Regions from separate parts of the Paenibacillus sp. NPDC058071 genome, predicted to be linked through region 1. Evidence: riboswitches for the same ligand, from Rfam matches in the RefSeq annotation. Region 1 holds a riboswitch; each other region holds the start of a gene.

Region 1 (5,992 bases):
TTTCCGTACGTTCCTACTGGGCGGGCTCGGCCAGATCCCATTTCGGATATTGCTCCGGCTGCAGGACGCTTGCGTCGATGCGCTGCGACAACAGGCGGTTGGCGACGATGGCAGCGTCGTCTTTTGTCGAATTGGATAACAATATAAAAAGGTCGCCGCCAAACGATTGGCCGATAAAGTCGGACTCCCTCAGCAGACCGTTCACTTTGAATAGCAGCTCGCCGTCTATAATGATTTTTCGCTGCAAGGCGATAAAGGAATAGTTGACGTTGAACTTCAGCTTCGCTTGTTCCCTGGAGCGAATGACGGCCAGAAACACTTCCGGCTTCAGGACAGGCAATCCATCCAAATAGCGGTCGGGCTGGCTTAGGTAGATGCTGCGGATGTTGCGGGACAGCGATGAAGCCATCAGCTCGTTATAGATATGGCCTTCGTCCAGCTTGACCGCCTTCTCCTGACCGGCCGCAATATGAGGGACGGCTGCGGGCGTTCGCATAAACCAGTCAAACGTACGTTTCAAGCCTTCTTCAAGCCCGTAGCGGGGATCCCAGTTCAAGGCGTCTTTCAAGCGGCTATTGTCCAAGCGTGAACGATGAATATCGCCATTGCGTGCGGGCTTGTATTGAACGCTGGCTACCGGATGCAGGCTTTCCATAATGCCAATAAGCCGGCTGACCGAGTTCTCGGTATTCGTGGATAGGTTCATGAGACCGACTTGATCCGTCAGGCTAGCCAAATAGATGACTTCGGCGACGTCTTCCACATAAACGAAGTCGCGCGTCTGCGATCCGTCCCCGTAAACGTCGAGCGGCAGCCCATGACGGACGCGCTCCATAAAAATCGATACGACGCCGCCTTCGCCAATCGAGCCTTGGCGAGGCCCGTAGACGTTGGCGAAGCGGAAGCAGATGGTGTCCAGCTTGTAAATCTCGCTCCATTTCGTGCAATAATATTCGCCGAGCAGCTTGTTGATGCCGTAAGGAGAAACCGGCTGGCAAGGCATGTCCTCGTTCAGCGGCACTTGGTCGTTGAGTCCGTATACGGCGGCCGACGATGCGAACAGAAATTTACGCACCTTATGCTTCGCCGCCAATTGCAAAATGTTCGTTAATCCGAGTATATTCGACTTGGTATCGGCATACGGGTTGTCCATTGAGGTAACGACATTGATTTGAGCGGCCAAATGAACAACGATATCAATATTGTGGCTGTCGAAAATGGAGTCGCATACCGTGCTCTCCACATCGGCGATATAGGAAACATGCGGGAAGCCGCAGTTTGACAGATGGCCCGATGTGAGATTATCGATAATGATAACCTTATGTCCTTCTTTATAGAATCTTTCCGCGACAAAAGAGCCGATGAAGCCGTAGCCGCCGGTAACCAGTACATTCATGAGACCACCCCGTCCTTAAATTCATTCCGTTATTGCACGCATTCCCGGCGAATCGATAATCTTGGGGCAGTCATGGGGATTCGATCGAGCGGAAGGATGCGAGTCTACTTGACTATGATAATGGTTAGGGAATAAATTGTAAACTAATTCCAAGGAATGGTCGATAGATTATATCGATCCCAGGAAATTCAGATAAATTCTTGTCGTTCTATTCTACTAATGGTTGTTGCTTCCAATTCTGAAATTTGGTATGATAGAACCAGAAGTTGTCGATAATTTCATAGAGTGAGATGTCGAAAAGGGCAAACCGCGCGAAAGCGCGGGACGCAAAGCTATAGGGGCTACATGGGCAACCATACGCCAGCCAGCTACCGAAAGTTTCCTAGTATTTTCGGGCCTATGACATGTCATAGGCTTTTTCTACTAGTTATGCACCTTTCTATCCAAATTTAATATGATGAAGCATCGATAAAGGCAAACCGTCGCGAAAGCGCGGGACGCAAAGCTACAGGGGCTAAATGGGAAACCATATGCCAGCCAGTTCCCGAAATGTTTCAGGATACGAGAGTAGGATCGTCCTGAAACGGGATGATTCTATTTTTTATCCGTAGATTTGGAGGAATGGGAAATGAGTATTTTTAGCAGCTATTCGAAAAAATCGATAGCCATCATGTTGACCATCTTTTTAAGCGGATTCGGTTTTTTTGGCCTATTTGTCGAACAAGCACACGCGGCTGATCGTATAAATGTAAAAGATTACGGAGCAAAAGGCGACGGACGGACCGATGATACGTCGGCGATTCAAAAAGCGCTGAACGACGGGGGCGCGAAAAAAGCAACGGTTTACTTTCCGAAAGGAACGTACATGGTCAATGTGAAATCGCCGCTGGCAGTGAGCAGCAGCATCGTTGGCGATGGTACAAGCTCTGTCATCAAAGCAAGCACGAGCACATTCGGTTGGGAACTGGTACGCGCCGCTGGGTCGAACTTCTCGATCAGCAGCCTCTCGCTGGACGGCAACATGCAGGTGAACCGCGTGCTCGTGATCGATTCGGGCAGCGAAAATGTGAGTGTAAGCAATATCACTGCTGCTAACGCAACGCACAGCAAGCAATCGAGCAGCGATTATTACAGCGGCGTACTTTCGGGCATTCTTGTGCTCGGCAATACGAAGAACATCGAGATCAGCAATACCGAAATCAGCAACATCATCGCGCTGAATCCGACCAGCGGCAGCCTGATTGCCAGAGGCATCTACGTCACGACGGCTTGGGGTAAAAAAGAAACGGTTGCGGCCAATATGACGATCGCGAGCAACTACATCCATCATATCGGCCCGGCGGACGACGGCGACGGCATCTACTACGAGGATCCGAATTTGGATAACGGCAACGGCTCGAATACGAGAAGCATCATCACCAATAACCGTTTCGACAACAACGCCAAGCGGGCAGTTAAAGTCTATGCTCAAGGGCTGACGGTCAGCGGCAACCAAATTACAAACTCGTATTTGCAAAACAATTACTACAAATCGGGCAGCGATAAAGGCAAATTGGCTCCTGATATGTACTCGGCCATCAGCATTTACGGAAGCAACAATCTCGTTCAAAACAATACGATTTCAGGCACAGGCAGCTTCTACGCGGCGATTGAAGTCGGCGCTTCCCAGACGGTCAAGGATATCGAAATTACGGGCAATAAAATTACGATGGGCGCGAGAAGCGTTCAGCAAGGCAAAACCGCGATCCGCCTTGGCAACATTACGAGCTTTAAAGTGGAGAGCAATGTAATCGAGAACGGTGAAAAAGGCATCTGGACATGGCAAAATGCCGATAAAGGAACGATTTCGAAAAATATTATCAAAACGACGGTTGGCGGCGGCATCGACTTGACGAGCTACCTGTCGCAATACGTGCAAAAAAATATCGTTTGCTCGGATAATACGATTCAAGCTAAAATGTTCACTATTCAACTGTCCAAAAAGTCGAATTATAATATTGAGTTGTTGTAAATAGATGCTGAGCCAAAGCTTCGACACGCCGTGTCGGAGCTTTTTTTAGTTCTTTTTTTTATAAAATCGTATCCATAAGAACTAATTTAGTGATACTATGGATACAATTTACAGATTTATTGGACGAAAACGGTCGTATATTGTCGCATCATTTTTATTTACTTGCTGTAAGAGCAGGATTATACTACCAATAAGTCCAAGGATTCATAGAATTAGTGCCTATGAACGACGTATGAACAGAGGGATGAAGCCATATTGAGCCAAGATAGCGGTTTATTCGTCATTTCTATCGATTTTGAGTTGTATTGGGGCGTAAGAGATTTATATTCTCTGGAAGAATACAGGCGTCGTTTCGGTCGAGAGCGCAGCTTGATACCGGATACGCTGGCGCTGTTCGCGCGCAACGGCATTCATGCGACATGGGCTACGGTAGGATTGCTATTTTTCGAGTCCAAAGGAGAAATGCTGGCAAGTCTGCCGATAGACAAGCCAGGATATGTCGACGACGGTCTCTCGCCGTATGACCACCTGGCCAGTTCCGGAATCGGCGATGCTGAGGCGGACGATCCCGACCATTTCGCGCCTTCGCTAATCCGTCTTATTCAGGAAACGCCTTATCAGAGCATTTCCACCCATACATTTTCGCATTATTACTGCCAAGAGGAAGGCCAGACCGAGGAGCAGTTTCAAGCCGATTTGGAAGCCGCTGCCGCCATCGCGGACAAGCGAGGCTTGCGGCTTGAGAGCATTGTCTTCCCGCGCAATCAAATGAATGAACGTTATTTACAGGTGCTGCGCCGTTTGAACATCGGCGTTTACCGGGGCAATCCGTCCCATTGGCTGTACCGCAGAGGGTACAGTACCGGCGATCCGCCGCTTCGGAGAGCGCTACGTCTAGCGGACACTTACTTTAACTTATCCGGCTACCATTGTTATCCGCTCCAGTCTTATGGAGAGACCGAACCAATCAATATCCCCGCAAGCCAGTTCCTTCGTTCTTATTCTACCGCACTCAAACATCTGGAGCCTTTGCGAATCAAACGAATTAAAGACGCGATGACCTACGCGGCCAAACGAGGCCAGGTTTATCATTTATGGTGGCATCCTTACAACTTAGCCGAGGGCGGCTCAGCGAATATGGCCGTTTTGGAACAGATCGTCGAGCATTTCGGCAAGCTTCGCGACCGATACGGCATGCGCAGCGCCAATATGGAAGAAGCAGCAAGTTTGGCCTTCAAGCAGGCGGGCCATTAAAGAAGACGAGGTGCATCGATGGATATCGATCGATTAAAGCAGGCGGTTTCCCGATTTTACATGATTATTTTAATTACGATAGCGCTTTGTGTAGGAGGGGCGTTTATCCTTAACGCGGCTGTCAAGCCCGTATACGAGGCGACTTCGAGCGTCGTCGTCAGCATCAGTTCGACGGGCGATGCCGGCATTTATAACGAGTTTCTCGCGAGCCAGCTGCTTGCGGGCACGTACAAGGATATTTTGAGCAGTCATTATTTGGCCGAGAAGGCGAAAGAAAAGCTTGGGACGAGCCTGACGGCGGCCAAGCTGCAGAAGAAGCTGACCGTTGAGACGAATGCGGACACGCTGGTCATCAAGCTGAAGGTCAGAGACAGCAACGTCAAGGATGCAGTCGCGATCGCGAACGCGTTCAGCGAGACGTTTTTGTCAGAAGCGAAGAGCATTATTCAATATACCAATCTATCGATTCTGGATTTGGCTAATATCGAGCAGGCTTCGGACCCAGTCAGTCCGAAAAAGGCGTTCAACCTCGCTGTCTCGCTATTTATCGGTGTTTTCGCGGGACTGAGCGCCGCCTTGGGGCTGGAGTTCAGGCGGGAGCAGCGTAAAAGAAAAATCTATCAGGAACGAGAGTTGAGCGAATCATGATCCATTTTGCTATTGTGGGCTGCGGCCATATTGCGTACAAGCATGCCGAAGCGATTCGGGAAATCGATTCGGCGCAAATCTCCGCTGTTTGCGATACGAACCCGGCGACATTGGACAAGTTTGTTGAGCTGACCGGGGCTAGAGGCTACTTGAATCTGGAAGAAATGCTTGGGAGCGAGCCGGACGTCGATGTTGTGTGTATTTGTACGCCGAGCGGCCTCCATGCAAGACTGGCGGTTACCATTGCAAGAGCCGGCAAGCATCTCATTATCGAGAAGCCGCTGGCGTTGACGCTGGAAGATGCGGACCGTATTCAGGAAGCGGCGAAAGCAGCGGGCGTGAAAGCGGCGGTTGTTCACCCGAACCGGTACAGGCCGGCGATATTACGTCTGAAGCAAGCATTGGAGCGGGGCGCATTCGGCAAGCTGAGCCATGTGAACGCAACCGTGCGCTGGAACAGGGGACAGGCGTACTACGACCAGGCGCCTTGGCGCGGCACGCAGGCGATGGACGGCGGCGTGCTGATGAATCAAGCAATACATAGCCTCGATTTGCTGCAATGGCTGTTTGGCGAAGTGGAGCAGATCAAAGCGATGGTCGACACGCGCGTTCGCCGTATCGAAGCAGAGGACGTGGCGGTGGCGACGCTTCGTTTCGAAGACGGGACGCTGGGCTTAGTAGAG
Region 2 (5,992 bases), on a different contig from region 1:
ATCCGAAGACGTTTGCAGCAGCTTGTCTACCGCCGTTACGATGTGGGTAATGCCTCCCGTAATTTCTCCGATGGCAGTTGAAATTTCGCTAATTTGCTCGGACAAGACGCTGCTTTGACGTTCCAGTCCTTTGAACATGTCGCTCGCGGTTACAGAAGCTTCCTTCGTCGTTGTAATAACTTGCGCGAAGGCAAGCAAACGTTCGCCGCTCTCCGCAACGTCGTTCTGAATGAAGTGCAGCTCTTTCGTAATATTTTTCGAAATATCGTTCGTTTGGCCGGATAGCTTGCGAATTTCATCAGCGACGACAGCGAAACCGCGTCCGTGCTCACCTGCGCGAGCCGATTCAATCGAAGCGTTCAGCGACAGCAAGTTCGTCTGCGTATTCAAATCTTGAATGCCGTCCAGAAACTTCGATACTTGTCCGTAACGCTCCGTAATACGCTTGAACGCTTCCGTTACGAGCTGGAATTGCTCAACGGCCTGATTGGCCATTTGTACAACGCCTTCCATATCGCGGGAGCCTTCTTGCGAAGCGTTCTTCATTTGCTGCATATCATTATTAATATAATCGCTAGAAGCTGCGATCTCTTCCGAGCTGGCCGAGATTTGCTCTGTTACAGCAGAAATCGAAGAAGCGTCATCATATTGGGAGAGCAGGATACTCCGCCCGTCCGTAATTTGTCCTTTGACCTGCTCCGAAGCCATCCGGTTGCGGTCGACCATATCGCCCATCGAATTGGACATCGCCAGCACCGTGCTGCTTACTTCCAGCGTCGACTTAATCGTATCGCGCAGCTTGCCGCCCATATCGGCGAGCAAACGATCGATATCTCCGAATTCGTCCTGGCGTTCCAGCTTCTTGTTGAAGGTGAAGTCGCTGTTCTTGTAGGCTTCGATTCGGCCCATAATGCCGGCCAAACCTTTTCTGATGCTGCGGTTGAGCGTGTACGACATCAGGAACGGAATGACGGCCAGCACGAGCACGTTGATCAGAATGATCATATTCGCCGCATCCATGCTGCGGCTCAGACGCTTCTCCGTTTCGCCAAGATCGGTGCCCATTCTGTTGTCCACCGACTCGCTCGCATAGCTAAGCGTGATCGTATAGACGGAGATCAGATTTTTTACGCGGAAAGACTTCATTTCCGTACTTAAGTCTTTCGTGTTCAAATCCGTCGTCATCAAATTGTTGTAGGCCATTTCGAATACCGCAATTTGATTAGAATACGTCAAATTCGATTCGTCGGCTGGGAACATCTCGTCAATCTTTTTAAACGTATCCTTCAGTTTAGCAATTTTATCAGGAACGGTTGCGAGCATCTCTTGAATCGATTCAATCTGCGAAGTGTCCGAATTCTCGATCACGTCGATCATATGTAGCATGGAGCGCAGCATCGTGTCGGATACTTCTCTGTATTGCCTGTTCGCTTCGTTCAGCGTATTGGAATCATCCACGGCGTTCGATACTGATAAATTTTGAGTAAAAATAAATACGCCTGCCCCCACGTTAAACAACGTAATAACTGAGGTAATCAACAGGAGCTTAAATGTAATCTTCTGCTTGCCTAAAAACTGAGCGGCCATCGAAGGCCATTTCTTTACCTTCTGAATCATCTGTCGGTTCTCTCCTTTTGATGTAGGTCCAACAAGGCAAAAAAAAACTATTCGGCCGCAAAAAGGGGCGAATAGCTTAGCAATGCTAGTTGGCTAGTCCTCTTACTGGCGGTCTGGCAGCCGTAGTCGCCTGCTGTGCGACATTAGGCCCATAACTTTGCGCCCTTATCTTTCGATAAGTTTGCCATTTTACAGTATTCGACTGTCTTCGACACCTCTCTAGTTTAGGTCAAATTTGCCAATTTGTAAAACAAAATCTTGAAATAGTTGCCTTCCATAACCATAATCGCCTGCACGTCTGCAAGCGGAATAGACGCAAACCGACAAACTCGCTTATAATAGGGCTAATTAGAGACGAACGGGAGAGAGTGTGCAATGGATTTCCGGCTGGATTTAATCGATAACAAAATTGAGTTTTTCGAGGCGGGCGACTTGAGGACGCTGGAGCTGAAGGTCGATCAGCAAATCGAAAACAACAAGGCTTTACTGCTTGACGTGCATCATGTACAGCATCAGGTCGTGTTCAATCCGAACAGCGGGAAAATGCAGTACAGCGCCGTTGTTCATTTCAAAGCAAAAAAGGGATAATACAGCTCTGAAAAAAAAGGGTTGCATAACGGGCTATGCTTATGGCATAATACTTTTTGTCGCTTGTTGATATGCGCCGGTGTAGCTCAGTTGGTAGAGCAACTGACTTGTAATCAGTAGGTCGTGGGTTCGACTCCTATCGCCGGCACCATTTTTTTTCTTAGTACGGGACGTAGCTCAGCTTGGTAGAGCACCTGGTTTGGGACCAGGGGGTCGCATGTTCAAATCGTGTCGTCCCGACCATTAAAAGCGAACTAGACGGAAGCTTAATTTCGATTAAGCTTCCTTTTTTGTACCCTGAAACTTTCTACCGGACGCTGCGTCTATCCCTGTATGAGGAAGATGAAGATGACGAAAACAAATAAAAATCGTAATCGGCGAGGCCCGCGAACAGTAATCTTCACCGCTGCCGGCCTCGCTTTCCTTTGCTGCCTATTGTTTTGCGTTTCCGCCTATCGCATATGGACCTTTGGCAATGTTTCTGATTCGGTGAAAGCCGATGCCGCCATCGTACTCGGAGCAGCCGTATGGAACGGCGAGCCTTCTCCGGTGCTTAAGAAGCGGATCGAGCATGCGGTTACGCTGTACCGGCAGGGCTCGGCGGGCAAAATCATTTTCACGGGCGGCCGCACGAGCGAAGGCGAGCCGTCGGAAGCGGAAGCTTCGTTTGCCTACGCAGAATTGCTTGGCGTCCCTCCCAAAGATATGCTTATTGAGACCGAGTCGACTATTACCGAACAAAACTTGCTCTATTCCCGTAAAATTGCTGCAAGGAACGGATTAAACAGCTATTTGATCGTTAGTGATCCGCTCCATATGAAGCGAGCGATGACGATGGCGCATCGCTTCGGCATGGAAGCCTACTCATCGCCGGCGGCCGATTCCGCTTATCAAAGCTTACGGACGAAGCTGCCTTTCCTCTTCAGGGAAACGTTCTATGAGATCGGATTTACCGTTACATCTCCATTTCGTTCATTTCCCGGCTCTTAGATGCGTATCAGCGCATGAATGACTGCGTTCAGCTGTAGTCTCGTTCCAGACCTTCCTTTATATAGCGGATAAGAAGGTCCGACTTCTCCTTGTTATCGTCGCTGTTATAGATGACCAGATCGCAATCGACCAGTGCCTCTATCTCATCATCGAAGGAAGCCAATCGCCGGGTCGCGTCGGCTTCGTCGGATGCCCGCTTGAGAAGCCGATCGCGGCATTGCGCCTTGTCCGCTTTGACGCCAATAACGAGAATTGATTGTCCGAACTGCTCTCTGACCTTCTTGACGCCATTTGCATCCAAGACGATCGACCGCGTCTCTCCCCGCTCTACCGCCTCTTTGATTGCATCCAAGTGCGTTCCGTAATAATGCCCCTGATACTCAGTCATCTCAAGCAGCTCTCCCTTCTCCAACATAACGGCCATTTGCGCCTTCGTTCCGAAATAATAATGCTGCCCTTGAACCTCCCCGCTTCTTGGCGGTCTCGACGTCCATGTCACAACTCTAGGCACACCGAGCATCGCTTGCAGCGAGCTTTTCCCCGAAGCGCTTGGTCCTTGAAAGACGATCAAATGCCATTTCATCGCTTACCCCTCCGTTGTTTAATTGTAGAGTTACTCGTCCACTGTCCCCGTTGTCCGTTTTTACAGTTTACCAGAAGGCGGAGCAGGGAACCTCCTCTATTTCGGCGGCTATCGACTGGCGGCTGGCGGAGAGACATTGACTTTTACAGGCGAAGGCGTTAACGTTTATGCTCATAAAAAGATGTCATTACATTCAAAAGGACGGTGCTGCGAAATGGAAAAAGCGACATTTTCCGGAGGATGCTTCTGGTGCATGGTTACCCCGTTTGACGAGCTGCCGGGCATCGCCGGCATCGTCTCCGGATATATGGGTGGACATACCGCCAATCCGACATATGAGCAAGTGAAAAGCGGTGAAACGGGGCATGCAGAGGTCGTTCAGATTACGTTCGACCCGGCTCTATTCCCCTATGAAAGACTGCTGGAGCTTTATTGGATGCAGATCGACCCAACTGATCCGGACGGTCAGTTCCACGATCGGGGCAGCCAGTATCGTACGGCCGTTTTTTATCATAATGAGCGGCAGCAGGAGGAAGCTGAGGCGTCCAAACGAGAATTGGCGGAAAGCGGCCGCTTCGACAAGCCGATTGTAACCGAAATTACGGAAGCCTCTACTTTCTATCCAGCCGAGGATTACCATCAGGACTATCATCGCAAAAATCCGAAGCACTATAAGGAAGACCGAGAGTTGTCCGGTCGCGACCGATTCATCGGCAGCCACTGGGAGACGAAGTAAATCAAGCATACAAAGGGAGTCTATCATTGATGAAAATAAGCAAAGCCAACGCCGAGCATTACATCTGGGGCAGCCAATGCGACGGCTGGCATTTGGCGAAGGGTTCGAATTTGAGCGTCATTCACGAAAGAATGCCGGCCAATAGCTCGGAAGTAAATCATTATCATGAAGTCTCCCGCCAATTTTTCTTTGTCCTGTCGGGTACGGCAACGATTGTAATAGACGGTCACGAGATCGTACTTGAACCGCATGAAGGGGTCGAGGTCGCTCCATTGACCGTCCATCAAATGTTCAACAAGTCGGATCGGGATATTGAATTTCTCGTTATATCCCAACCGACCAGCCATGGGGACAGGGTTGTTGTTGAATAAAGCAGTGTCTTCTTACAAATAGATGCCTGAATAGGCGAGTAATAACTTTGGATAAGCCCTTCGGGGCTTTTTTTAATTGGATTTATTAAAACTTGTTGACCAGTCTAATTAATAATGATAATCTTTATCAATGAAATCGAACTGTTGATTATCTTTTTAAGCGGAACCGCTTTGCCCAACGATTTATACAGATCAAAAGGAGAGAATCGAATTGAAAAAACGCTTCATTTTGGGGATCAGCTTCACTCTGATTGCCTTACTGCTTACCTCTTGCAGTGCAGCAAGCAATGGTAACAAAAAAACTTTACCAGCCAATAACGAACAGCAAAGCAGTAAAAAAGAAACACGGTTGTACAAGCACGCTATGGGAGAAACGGAAATTCCGGTAAAGCCTGAACGCGTCATAACTTTACAGTATGCCAGCCAAATGATTTCTGTCGGCTTGAAGCCGATCGGGGCTGTAGACTATTTGCTGGATAATCAATTTCCTGATTTTAATGGAATTGAATCAATCGGCTCGCGCGAAGCGATTAACTACGAAAAAATGCTTGCAATGGAGCCAGATTTGATTATTGCAGGCGATCTTGAACAGGACGTCTACGATAAGCTGTCTAAAATCGCGCCAACAGTCGTCGTTCCATGGATGGCGCATGATTTGTTCGGCCATGTCGAAATTATGGGAGACATTCTGAACCGTCAGGAAGAGGCTAAGTCATGGAAAGCGGAGTTTGATAAGAAGATCGCTGCAGCTCGGGAAAAAATTATTGGCGCAATCGGAGAAGACAAGACGGTAGCGATCTACCGCGTTGATCCGAAGGAATTTTCGGTTTACGGTGTGCGCAACATCGGCTTCACTTTGTACAAAGCATTAGGCCTGCACCCTCCGGCTTCTGTTCAAAAAGAACTCGATAAAAATCCCGATCTGTGGGGAATTCAAATCTCGCTCGAGGTGCTGCCTCAATATGACGCCGATTACGTCTTTGTCACTACACTTGGAACCGAAGAAACAGAACAAGAATTTAATAGGATCAAAAACAGCTCGCTCTGGAAAAATCTTTCATCCGTCAAAAATAATCGGGTATACTCTATAGACATGGATACTTGGCT
Region 3 (5,992 bases), on a different contig from region 1:
AAAGAATTGGAGGCCGGCCGGCCTTCGGTCTCGCGCTGCTGTATATGTTCAATCCTGCCGTATGGGTCGATTCGGCTGCATGGGGACAGGTCGATTCTATCTTCACGCTGTTTTTGCTGCTCGCGATCATCTCGGTTGTCGACAATCGTCTGGAAAGAGGGGCCGTTTGGTTCGCCATTGCCGTGCTGGTCAAGCCGCAGGCCTTGATTTTCACTCCTGTTATCTTGCTGGCGATTTGGCATAAAAAAGAGTGGAAGCGCTCGGCGATCAGCGCTGGTTACGGACTTGCCGTCTTTTTCGCGCTCGCCTTGCCGTTCTTCTGGAGCAACGGGGGATTGGGGGGCTTAATCAATCTGTACAAAACAACGCTGGCCTCTTATCCGTACGCGACGCTGAATGCTTTTAACCTGTATTCGCTGACGGGAGGCAACTGGAAGCCGCTTGACGCTACGTGGCTGTCGGTTCCTTATAAGGTTTTCGGCAATCTTGCGATTGTCCTGGCCGTTGCACTGGCGGCATGGTTTTCCTTGAAAGGCAAGGATAAAAAGGATTTGTCGAAATCATTCTTTATCGGCGTTGTGCTCATTATGATCGTGTTCCTTTTCGCCACCAAAATGCACGAAAGGTACATGTATCCAGCGCTGCTGCTCAGCGTTTTCGCTTATGTTTATACGAAAGACAGACGACTGCTTCACGTGTTGTTCGGATTCAGCGTCACATTATTCGTCAATATCAGCTATGTGCTGGCTTTTAGCCCGTACACGACCGGCGTGCCGGCCGACGGCATCGTTCTTCTCTTTTCGATCTGCAACCTAGGCTTGCTTATTTATATGTTGTATGTCGGCTATGATGTATATATTAGAGGCCGCGTACTGCCGCTTGAGCCGATTACGCCGGAAGGGCTTAAACAGCGGGACGAGCAGCTGCTCGAAGAGGTTAAATCTTCCGGGGACCGTCACGATGAGAAGACGAATTACGATAGGGCCAGAACGCGCCTTGGCAAGAAGGACTGGATTTGGATGGCGGCGATTACCGTCGTCTACGCGGCCTTTGCGCTTTTCAACCTGGGTACGATCAAGTCGCTCGACACCGGATGGAAGCCGCAGGCTGCAGGCCATAGCTTCTATGTCGATTTTGGCGAGAATGTACAGCTTGCACAGATGAATAGCTTTGGAGGATACGGTTCCGGTAAATACAAGCTGGAATTCGCTTACGTGCCAACGGCCTGGAGCGCGCCGATTGACCTGGAGCAGAAGGGCGGCGACGATCTGAAGTGGGCGATGCATCCGCTTAACGTCGAGACGCGCTATGTGAAATTAACCGCGGTTGAAATGGGCTTCTCGATGCAGGAGATTGCTTTCTTCGCGAAAGGAAGCGAGACGCCGCTTGCCATCCGGGAAGTGATCGACGAAGGAACTGGCAGCGGTCCGTCGCCGAGCCGTTTGTTCGATGAGCAATCATCCGTATCTTTTAAAGAAAATTATATAAACAGCAGCTACTTCGATGAAATCTATCACGCGAGAACCGCGCTTGAGCATATCGAAGGGGTGAGGGCTTACGAGAACACGCATCCGCCTCTCGGCAAGCTCATTATCGCCCTTGGCATCAAGCTGTTCGGTTTAAGTCCCTTCGGCTGGCGCTTAATGGGGACTCTGTTCGGTATCGCTATGGTTCCGATCCTCTACTTGTTCGCTTTGCGTTTGTTCCGTAAAACGGCTTATGCGGCGGCGGCTTCGATATTGCTGGCAGCCGAGTTTATGCATTTTACGCAGACAAGAATCGCGACCATCGACGTATACGGCGTCTTTTTCATTATTTTGATGTTCTACTTCATGCACAAGTACGTGTCGATGGACTTCTACCGAACGCCGTTGCGCAAATTGCTTGTTCCATTGTTCTGGGCAGGTCTGCTTTTCGGCATAGGGGTTGCTTCCAAGTGGATTGTAATCTACGGCGGAGCCGGACTGGCCGTTATGCTGTTCTGGTCATTGGCCGAACGATACAGACAATATGCGGCGGCGAAAAGAGCGCTGAAAGGCGATCTCAAGGATAAGGAAACTTTTGCGGCGTACCGTGAAGCGATTCAGTCTTTCCCGCGGAAAACGATCGCGATACTGGTCAGCTGCATCGGTTTCTACGTTATAGTTCCGTTGCTCATTTACAGCTTATCCTACATTCCGGTGCTTTCCGTTCCAGGCGATCAGTTTACGGCTACCCGGCTTGTTGAATATCAAAAGAATATGTATAACTACCACAGCAATCTAGTGTCGACACATCCGTATTCTTCCCAGTGGTGGGAATGGCCGTTTATGAAACGACCGGTTTGGTATTACAGCGGCGAGGACGTGTCGAGTCCGGATCACGTATCGACCATCTCTGCGTTCGGAAATCCGATCATTTGGTGGTTTGGATTGTTCGCGCTGCTGCTATCGGTTTATTTGAGCCTCAAACGAAAAGATAAATATATGTATGTCGTTTGGATCGCTTATTTTTCGCAATACTTGCCATGGATGCTGGTGCCGCGGCTGACGTTCATTTACCACTACTTTGCGATGGTACCGTTTATGATTTTGTCTATCGTTTACTTGTTTAAGCTATACGAGGAAAAATATCCGCAACGGCGTTGGCTGCGATACGGGTTTACAGGGGCTGCTGTGCTTCTTTTCCTCATTTACTATCCAGTGCTGTCGGGCTTCGAAGTGTCGAAAGCGTATGCGGAAGGTCTTCGTTTGTTCCAGTCCTGGGTGTTTTATAGATAGTCTCGCTTAGTGAATTGAATAAAATCGCAATTTAACATTAAAAAGGAGGGATTGGCTTGAAGGCGAAATACAGTATCGTCGTACCGATGTTCAATGAGCAGGAAGTGATCGAGCATACGTATCGGAAGCTGAAGGAAGTAATGGACGGCTATGGAGAGCCTTACGAGCTGGTTTTCGTCAACGACGGCAGCATAGACCGGACGGTAGCGATCGTAGGCGAAATTAGCCGAGACGACCGAAATGTCAGGCTGATTAATTTTTCCCGCAACTTCGGGCATCAGGTCGCGATTACGGCCGGCATGGATTACGCGCAGGGCGATGCGGTTGTGATTATCGACGCCGACCTTCAGGACCCTCCAGAAGTCATTCTGCAAATGATCGAAAAGTGGAAAGAAGGCTATGAAGTTGTCTATGGCAAACGGATTAAGCGTAAGGGCGAAACGGTCTTCAAAAAGCTGACGGCTATGATGTTTTACCGGCTGATGACGAGCATGACCAACTTCGATATCCCGACCGATACCGGTGATTTCCGTCTTATCGACCGCAAGGTTTGCGACGTGCTTCGCGGCTTGAAGGAGAAAAATCGTTTTGTGCGCGGTCTGGTCAGCTGGGTTGGCTTCCGTCAAACGAGCGTGGAGTATGTGCGGGAGGAGCGATTTGCGGGAGAGACGAAGTATCCGCTGAAAAAAATGATCCATTTTGCGATCGACGGCATTACGTCGTTCTCGCATAAACCGTTGAAAATCGCAACTTATATTGGGTTTACGCTATCGATCTCCAGCTTCATTTATTTGCTAATCGTGTTGTATCAGAAGCTGTTCACCAATGCGACGATTACAGGCTGGGCGTCGACGGTTGGCATCAATCTCTTTTTCAACGGGATTATCCTCATCCTCCTCGGCATGATCGGCGAATATATCGGAAGAATTTATGATGAGTCGAAGGGGCGGCCGCTCTACATCGTAAGGGAAGAGCTTGGTTTCGAGAAGGACGGACAGGCTGGAGACAGAGAAACGCCTGAGTCAGGCGGAAGGGAACGTGAGTATGTCCGCCACTAGCGGCGAGGAGCGGCGCAGATGGCCTGCATTTAAGCAATTCATCTTATTTAATCTGGTAGGGCTTGTGAATACGGCAGTTGATTTTGCTATTTTCGGACTATTGGTTTGGGCAGGACTGCACGCGGCGGCAAGTCAGGTCGTTTCTTATGCGGCCGGCATGGCTAACAGCTATTGGATGAATTCACGGTTTACGTTCAAATCGTCCGCTGGCGCGTCTGCCGATGGGCCAATTGGCGGAGGGCGACTGCTGCGGTTCGTGCTGCTGAACTTGGCTGTGTTAGGCGTATCGGTAAGCTTGCTCTATTTAGCGGTGGAGAGACTGACGTGGAATCCGTTTATTGCAAAAATTGTCGTCACATGTCTAACCGTTTTGTTGAATTTTGTCGGCAGCAAACGCTGGGTTTTTCGTCCTCAAAAGCAAGTCGAAAATTGAATAAAAAAGCGTTGACTTCTATTTGCTACTAATTGTAGAATAGGTTTTGCAAACCGGATGAAATTGGTATTATTACTCGGTTTTGCAATTATTCCATACATATAACATGCAAATAGCAAACCATTCGAAAGGATGGGACGCAAAGTCTGGAGTCTAAGGCATGACGCGAAAGCGTGCTTGCGATGATCGTCCGACTGCCATGAATATGACCATATTCAGGGCAGTCTTTTTTATTGCCTGGAATGTGGAATTATTTACTGGGGGAGTGTTGAAGACATGAAATTCAAGGCATTGATTGCGAGTCTCCTCGTAGTGATGCTGACGTTCGGCGGATACAGTGTCGTATTTGCAACGTGGGGCGGAGGCGGTTCTACACCAGATCCATGCTCGGGCGATTATGTTGATGCGAGTTGGATCGGGAAAGGCGAAACGAGAAAGTTAAAGGTTACGGAATGGTCCTTTTTCCCGAAATCGTATGATCTTGCTACCCTGAAGTTCTCCAATGACAAGAAGACGGTCAATTGGCAGACGGAAGGGGATCGGTATGAGGTTACTTGTCTTTATGTATCAAGCGATCTTATCGGCCTATCCGGTGTGAAGTATCCTACTAACGGCAGTACAAGCGGCACCGACTTGAAAGCTCCAAAAGCATTCGGATTTACGCAAACAATTGAATATGTAGCTGTCTACTATAAGAAAAAGCCAGCAACGCCGACAAATCCTCCGACTCTTCCGCCGACAGCTGAACCGACAGCGGTGCCTACACCAACGCCTACGGTAAAGCCAACAACGGAACCGACAACGGAACCAACGACGGAGCCAACAACAGCGCCGACAACGGAACCAACGACGGAGCCAACAACAGCGCCGACAACGGAACCAACAACGGCCCCGACGACGGAGCCAACAACAGCACCGACAACGGAACCAACGACGGAGCCAACAACAGCGCCGACAACGGAACCAACGACGGAGCCAACAACGGCCCCGACGACGGAGCCAACAACAGCGCCGACAACGGAACCAACGACGGAGCCAACAACAGCGCCGACAACGGAACCAACGACGGAGCCAACAACAGCGCCGACAACGGAGCCAACAACAGCGCCGACAACGGAGCCAACAACAGCGCCGACAACGGAGCCAACAACAGCGCCGACAACGGCACCGACAACAGAACCAACAACGGCGCCAACGCCAACGCCTCAGCCGTCTACGGAGCCAACGGATAGCCCAACGCCAACGCCGAATGTTCCGCAACCAACGGATGAGCCAAGCAGCGGTCCTTCTACACCGGGTGGTTCGACATCGACGCCAACACCATCACCAACTGCAACACCATCATCGACACCAACATCCACACCTGGTGGAACGCCAACAACTGCTCCTACAGAGCAACCGTCTAATGAACCGCTTGAAGTTGTAATCGACGACGAGCAAGGTCCTCTTGGCGGGGTTGATACAACGACTGATGTTACGGAAACAGATGCCGCGGGAGCAGAACCAACATCTGCTGTTGGCAGCGAAGTAACTGTAACCGAAGAAGTACCACTTGGCGCTCTCCCTAAAACAGGCGAGTCCAGCTCGCTACCATATTATTTGGCAGGCGGTTTGGTTGCTCTGCTTGGAGGATTTATCCTAACGAGAAATAGACGGAGAGTTTAATCACTTCTTTATATGTAGAAATATGTAGAGAGAGGATTAGTCGAAACTAGGCTAACCTCTCTATTTTTTTGCGTAAT
Region 4 (5,992 bases), on a different contig from region 1:
AATGAAGGTAACTTCTGGGGCCGGAAATACCGGACCATTGTTGTAATTGAATGTTGTGCTAACCGATTGTCCATTGCTCAACGTAATGACGAGCGGGAAGTCACCGGCGATTGGGCTTGCCGGAACTGTCACTTTCAAACGCGTAGTGCTGACGAATGTTACCGCAGCGTTCACGCCGTTAATCGTAACTTTAGCCGTACTATCAAAATATTTACCGTCAATCAGTATAATTTCTCCGCCCACTTTATCGGCCGTATTCGGCGACAAGGAAAGAATTTGTGGCGTAGTAATAGTGTATTCATATCCTTGCTGAGCAGTAACTGTACCTCCGTCTAAATTCGTTACTGTCACGTCAACTTTACCAGGAGCCGAAACTGCTGGTACCGTTACTTTCAGACGTGTAGAGCTAACAATCGAGCTTGGAACATCGGTATTGTTAAACTTAACGACTACCCCGCTCTTATAACCAGTACCGTCAATCAATATAATGTCTCCGCCTGTGGTCAAACCATTATTCGGAGAAATAGATGTAATTGTAGGCGGTACGATAACAGGCGCAACATATTCATAGCCTTGGGCACGAACAGCCTCTTTATCTCCATTCGCCACTTTAACATCGACTTTACCTAAAGCATCGCCAGCAGGAATCGTCACTCTAATTCTTCCGCTGTTCACGAATGATACATTTACTTCTTTAGAGCCTATGAAAGCTTTGGTTACATTATTAATGAAGTTCGTTCCATCAATCAGCACAATATCTCCGCCTGCAAGCAGACCGCTATTTGGCGATACAACTGTAATTGTCGGGGCAGGATATACAATTGCTGTATACGTATATCCATTAGCAAAAGTAAAGGCGCTTCCCTCAAGATCAATAACAGCTACATCCACCGGGCCAGGAGCCGATGCCGACGGGATTGTAACTTTCAAGCGAGTGGCGCTAACAAATGTTGTCGTTGCTACTTTACCGCCAACCGTAACTTTCATGCCGTTTTTGAAATTTTTACCATCAACCAGTATAATGTCTCCACCGGTTACAACGCCCGAATTCGGTGAAATCGTTAAAATCTCTGGATCTGTTTTCGGAGGAGCGATATATGTGAAGCCTTCAGTAACAGTTGCGCTCGTTCCATCTGGATTCGTAAATACAACGTCTGCCGGACCTGCCTTCAAACCTTGCGGTGACAATACTTTAATGTAAGTGGGATTATAGTAATCGCTTACGGTAGCTGCCACACCGTCAATCGTCACGCTGACGCCTCTCATCAAGTAATTACCTTGCACGGCAATTACAGTACCGCCAGCGAGCGGACCGCTGTTAGGCGACAACGATGTTATGATAGGATCAGTCTTGTACTGATACTGTCCAGCTGCAGTTTGTCCATCCGGATTTCTAACTTCAACAGCTACGGTTCCTTGGCTGCCTTTTGGCACAGTTACCGTAAGTTTATGCTCGTCTACAAATGTAACATTAGTAGCGTTATTCAGTCCGAATTTAACTGTCGCACCGGATACGAAATAATTACCATTAAGCGTAACCGTTTCCCCGCCATTCGGGTGGCCGAAGGCTTCTACGACAGAAGTTACTTCAGGAGCTGGCAGCTTTACGTTAACATTTACGTTCGGTATCGCCTTTTCACGATTTGCTCCAGCATAATCCTTATACTGAATTTGAGATGCTATTGTGGAAACAGGGAAGCTTCCGGCAGTTGTTTTACTTACAGGACGAATCTTATAAGTAAAAGTCAACGTTTTATTTTTCAACTCGTTAAACGTCCATGTCAATTTATTACCGTCTACTGTCGGTTTTGGAATGTTATTATCGTAGGAACCGGGAACAATTTCAAATGCCGGGCCTACAATATCCGTTACTTTAACGTCATATGCGCTCGCCAAACCGATCTCTTTTACGATAGCTGCATAAATTTCACTCAAACCGGTAGAACCAAGCACAAAGTGATGGTGACTGGCTGTTGTAGCCATGTCCTTCATCAAAATATTTGGACCGCTTGTGTCCGGATTATCGGTTTGTTTCAGTAGTGCAATCGTATAAAAAATAATACCTGCATCTTTGGCTTCTTGTGCTTTTTGTTTCGCAAATCCATAGGGGTCATTTGCTGGTTGCGTAGCGTCGCCATCCGTCATAATAACGATAACCGGTTGGGCTTCCGGGCGATGATCCGCAAGTAGGTTCGCAGCCACCGTAATGGCATCGCCAGTCGCAGTCGAACCATTCGCAGTAATCCCGTTTATATAATTCTTAGCCGTATCTTTTTCTGTTGTAAACGGCAGCGTCCCAATCGTGTTAGAAGAAGAGAAATCGACAACGGCCACACGATGCTTTGTCAGATCCATCAAATCGACGAACCCTTTTGCAGCTTCCTTCGCATTGGTCATTTTGTCCTCGCCATTATTGTAGCCAGGCAGCATACTTCCTGATTTGTCGATAACAAGAACTACATCATTAGGCTGAACGACATTGACAGGCGGGGTGCCTGTAATGTTCAAAATCACTTCTGTTTCGTCCAGCGTAGTAATCGTCGACTTGCTAACCGTTTTTGTTACGCCTACATAATCATTTGGCGCTGCTTGCGCTGCAGGTGGTGTCAAAAAACCGCCTAGTGCGATGCACACTGCAAGTACGAGCAAAAAGCTTTGTTTCAAACGTTTCATCATCTTTGTTCCCTCCCATTATAATAAAAAAAACAACAGCAGGTTGCTATTGTTTTAATTACAAACCAATGTAGCAACCTGGCGATCTTTCTGCCGACCTACTAAAGCGAGCAAAAAGACCCATGGCTTTGCGTCACTACATTGCTGTAGTTTTGCCTTTATTCTATTTTCTAGTTCTATAGTAATAATTTTCATATATATCTTACTATATGATACATTTTTCTACAATCATTTATTTATGATTGTCAATAAAGTATCCTATATGTTGAATCATGTCTTGCTGATATGCATTTCTTGAACGTTTACCTTCAGAAATTTGCTTAAGTTGCTTGCCCGCTTCCTCTTTCAGCAACAGCATTTTCTTCATCAATTCCCGTTCCACAGTCAGGCAGTCCATAAGCAATTGCCTTTCCAGATCATTATAGACATGCGACTCTAGCTCAACTCGATGACGAATCAGTTCTCTTAATTCCGCCTGTCTGTTTTGCAGAGAAAAAAGCAAACCGTGGTTTGCTTCTTCCTCTAGATCCAGAGACAACATGGATACACCCGTTTCTTTCATCTCTTCTAGAATTTGATTGACAGTTAATGTCACAGGAGCACCTGCCTTCATTACTTCAATGTCTTCATCGCTTCCGACCATGTATCTCTCAATTCGGTAAGCAACTGCACACAATTGTCTGCAGCTTCCACATCCAGCTTCGTATTTGCTTTCATCAATAATTCATTCATGTACAAATATAAGCTGCTTAGTTGTTGCGATATTTCATATTCCATATTTAGTGTAGAGTGTAATTCCTCAATGATGTTCTGCGCTTTCACGAAGTTGAGATGCTTTCCTTCAAAATCATGTTTTTCTATACATACCGTCGCTTGTTTTATAAACCGAATACAGCCGCTATACAACATTAAAGTCAGTTCTCCAGGCGAGGATGTTTGGACCTTCGTTATTAAATAGCTGTCTTGCGGTTGAACCATCATCCGCTATCACCTTTTTTCGTCGATTATCGCCCCTACCGTGAGTTCCTTTAACTTTTCAACAAGATCGATAAACTTTTCAGAAGGTATTTCGTGTACGATTTCATGTGTATCTTTATTCATAATCTGTACAATTACCTGCTTAGTAGCTTGATGTATCTTGTAGTTAAATTCGTGCTCGGTACCTTGAACGGCTTTATTTGCTCTTTCCACAGCACTAACGAGCGCTTTCTCACTGACCGACAAGATTTGATTTTTACTTTTTTGTTTTAATACTGTGTATTCCCCTGCTACCCTAATGATAGGAGTAGAGTCAAGCTTCGTTGATGACTGCACTGGCTGGAGTTTGGAATTTATATCCATTTACCTCAAACCCCTTTTTTAACTAAATTGAGATGATAGCCAAGATAATTGGGAGTTGCCATTCGATATGGCTTTCTCCATATTGGCAAACATAGCATAGTAACGATCTTCTTTTTTATCAAGAACTTTATTTCTTTGCTCCACCTTCGAATCGATTTTATCGATCTGCATATTCAAGCTTTCAGCCGTATTCACGCCGCCGTTAATTTTACGAGAAATAGATATAATAGCGTCGTTCGCGATGTCGAAAATTCTTTGGAACAACCCTGTATTTCCACTCGTTTGCGAAGTGAAGGTCTGAACAACAGCATCTGGGTCGGCCTGAATAGCTGCACGAAGCTTGGTTTCATCGATAATCAGTTTGCCGTTATCCGGCGATCCTTTTGAATAAGCGGGAGTCATAATCCCCAGTTCGGTGAGCGTATCATAATTGGGATTGCCGCCGCCTACAGTTGTAGAAGCGATTTTCCTCAAACTGGATAACGCACTGCCTAAAATATTGTCGTTGCGAAGATTACCGCTTTTCGCTTTATCCTCCCAAGCTGCAATATCACGGTCAGACATCGCATCTTTCTCTTCGGACGTTAGAGGCTGATAGTTGCGGTATACCTTTTCCGTCGTTTTTGTATTAAGCGTAGAAACGGTGTCATTGTATTTATTAACGATGTCTTTTATTTTAGCAACCATCTCATCTTCGCTTATACGAACAACATTGCCGCCGGCATCCAGCTTGCTCCAGTTACCGGAAAATCTTGCTTGCGAAACCGATTCTCGCAAGCTCGCTATTTTTAAATTCATATTACTATAGCTTTCAACTTTCCACTCCAATGACTGTTTCTTCTGCAAAAGTTTGTTTATCGGCATCCGTTCAGCCTTCATTAGATCCTTGATCATTTTTTCTGTGTCAAGCCCCGAAGACATACCTGTAATACGCATTGGCATCTCGATCATCTCCTTTGATTAGCGTTGATATAATGTATATCGTAATAAAATAACATTTTATTTAGCTTTTCGTTGAAAGTTCTTTAAGCCGTAGAAGCGATGGCTCGAAGTTCTCTCTTGCAGCAATCTGATAATACTTTTCAGCCTCATGGGCCTTTCCGAAGACTTCATAAAAAACGCCTAAATTATGTGCAGCGCGATAACTTCCACAGCCGACAACAGTCGTGTATCGATTAGTTTCACCAATCGATAGAGCAGCTTTAAAATACAATTCAATTTTTTCGATATCCCCATTGTCCATAGCTAGACTTCCAAGTAAAAACGCCAAGTCGGGAAACTGTGGATATAGTTCTAGCAAGGGCTCCAGAAGATCAAAAGCCTCTCTACTTTGATTTAATTCTTTTAATGTATATCCTAAAGCTATCAGCAACGGCGGATAATACAATCGGTCAAATTGCTGTAACTCGACCGCATTAACTAGCGGGATATAAGCCTCTTTATATTGCTTGGTCGAGTAATAGAGTTTACCTAATTGATAAAGCACATATCCGTCATTCGGATTCTCATTTAACTCTTTCTCATACAATTCCAAATAACGGTTAAACTTTTGTTTTAATTGAAACTGCTCATTGGCATAACCATAGTGATCAATCGTAATATCGCTACGAACTGGTACCGCAAGTTGTCCGTCGACATAAAGCTGTTCGTGAACCCTTCCAACATAGGAATACCGAGAATCATTCGGAAATAATCTTGCCATGTGATGCGCGGTAAGCTCGCCTTCTGTTATATTTCGTATGCAAACTGTAGAAACGCTGTTGGGATAGTTCGTTAAATGACGCTTAACCGAAGCTTCCCAGTCCAACGGCAATTCTTCATCCGCATCCATTACAAAAATATAGTCACCGATTGCATATTGAATTGAAGCATTTCTGGCTTCAGCAAAATGATCACTCCAGTCAAAGTGAAAAATGCGAACGCCTTGCCGCTGTTGTGCAATTTCAACCGTTCGATCATTCGAACCAGTGTCTACTAC

The links. A riboswitch is a leader RNA that binds a small molecule or an ion and turns the genes downstream of it on or off. The one in region 1 is predicted to bind cyclic di-GMP.
Region 2: linked by a shared signal. The riboswitch ahead of ACFVTB_RS17710 (methyl-accepting chemotaxis protein) and the one ahead of ACFVTB_RS23790 (glycosyl hydrolase family 28-related protein) in region 1 are both predicted to bind cyclic di-GMP.
Region 3: linked by a shared signal. The riboswitch ahead of ACFVTB_RS26185 (LPXTG cell wall anchor domain-containing protein) and the one ahead of ACFVTB_RS23790 (glycosyl hydrolase family 28-related protein) in region 1 are both predicted to bind cyclic di-GMP.
Region 4: linked by a shared signal. The riboswitch ahead of ACFVTB_RS21815 (IPT/TIG domain-containing protein) and the one ahead of ACFVTB_RS23790 (glycosyl hydrolase family 28-related protein) in region 1 are both predicted to bind cyclic di-GMP.

The regions. Positions count from the first base shown of each region.
Region 1 covers NZ_JBHVSK010000020.1:24,744-30,735, forward strand. The annotation lists gene ACFVTB_RS23785 (NAD-dependent epimerase/dehydratase family protein) at 14-1,396, opposite strand; cyclic di-GMP riboswitch class I at 1,688-1,772, shown strand; cyclic di-GMP riboswitch class I at 1,860-1,945, shown strand; gene ACFVTB_RS23790 (glycosyl hydrolase family 28-related protein) at 2,025-3,407, shown strand; gene ACFVTB_RS23795 (polysaccharide deacetylase family protein) at 3,663-4,661, shown strand; gene ACFVTB_RS23800 (YveK family protein) at 4,680-5,309, shown strand; gene ACFVTB_RS23805 (Gfo/Idh/MocA family protein) at 5,306-5,992, shown strand, end outside.
Region 2 covers NZ_JBHVSK010000010.1:140,819-146,810, reverse strand. The annotation lists gene ACFVTB_RS17710 (methyl-accepting chemotaxis protein) at 1-1,617, opposite strand, end outside; cyclic di-GMP riboswitch class I at 1,722-1,813, opposite strand; gene ACFVTB_RS17705 (YrzA family protein) at 1,993-2,205, shown strand; tRNA gene ACFVTB_RS17700 (tRNA-Thr) at 2,281-2,356, shown strand; tRNA gene ACFVTB_RS17695 (tRNA-Pro) at 2,372-2,448, shown strand; gene ACFVTB_RS17690 (YdcF family protein) at 2,554-3,195, shown strand; gene ACFVTB_RS17685 (guanylate kinase) at 3,224-3,778, opposite strand; gene msrA (peptide-methionine (S)-S-oxide reductase MsrA) at 3,993-4,514, shown strand; gene ACFVTB_RS17675 (cupin domain-containing protein) at 4,544-4,885, shown strand; gene ACFVTB_RS17670 (ABC transporter substrate-binding protein) at 5,097-5,992, shown strand, end outside.
Region 3 covers NZ_JBHVSK010000024.1:80,379-86,370, forward strand. The annotation lists gene ACFVTB_RS26170 (glycosyltransferase family 39 protein) at 1-2,759, shown strand, start outside; gene ACFVTB_RS26175 (glycosyltransferase family 2 protein) at 2,810-3,817, shown strand; gene ACFVTB_RS26180 (GtrA family protein) at 3,804-4,250, shown strand; cyclic di-GMP riboswitch class I at 4,355-4,452, shown strand; gene ACFVTB_RS26185 (LPXTG cell wall anchor domain-containing protein) at 4,527-5,915, shown strand.
Region 4 covers NZ_JBHVSK010000016.1:57,237-63,228, forward strand. The annotation lists gene ACFVTB_RS21815 (IPT/TIG domain-containing protein) at 1-2,676, opposite strand, end outside; cyclic di-GMP riboswitch class I at 2,743-2,840, opposite strand; gene ACFVTB_RS21820 (hypothetical protein) at 2,906-3,316, opposite strand; gene fliS (flagellar export chaperone FliS) at 3,286-3,654, opposite strand; gene ACFVTB_RS21830 (flagellar protein FlaG) at 3,661-4,014, opposite strand; gene fliD (flagellar filament capping protein FliD) at 4,033-4,956, opposite strand; gene ACFVTB_RS21840 (tetratricopeptide repeat-containing glycosyltransferase family 2 protein) at 5,018-5,992, opposite strand, start outside.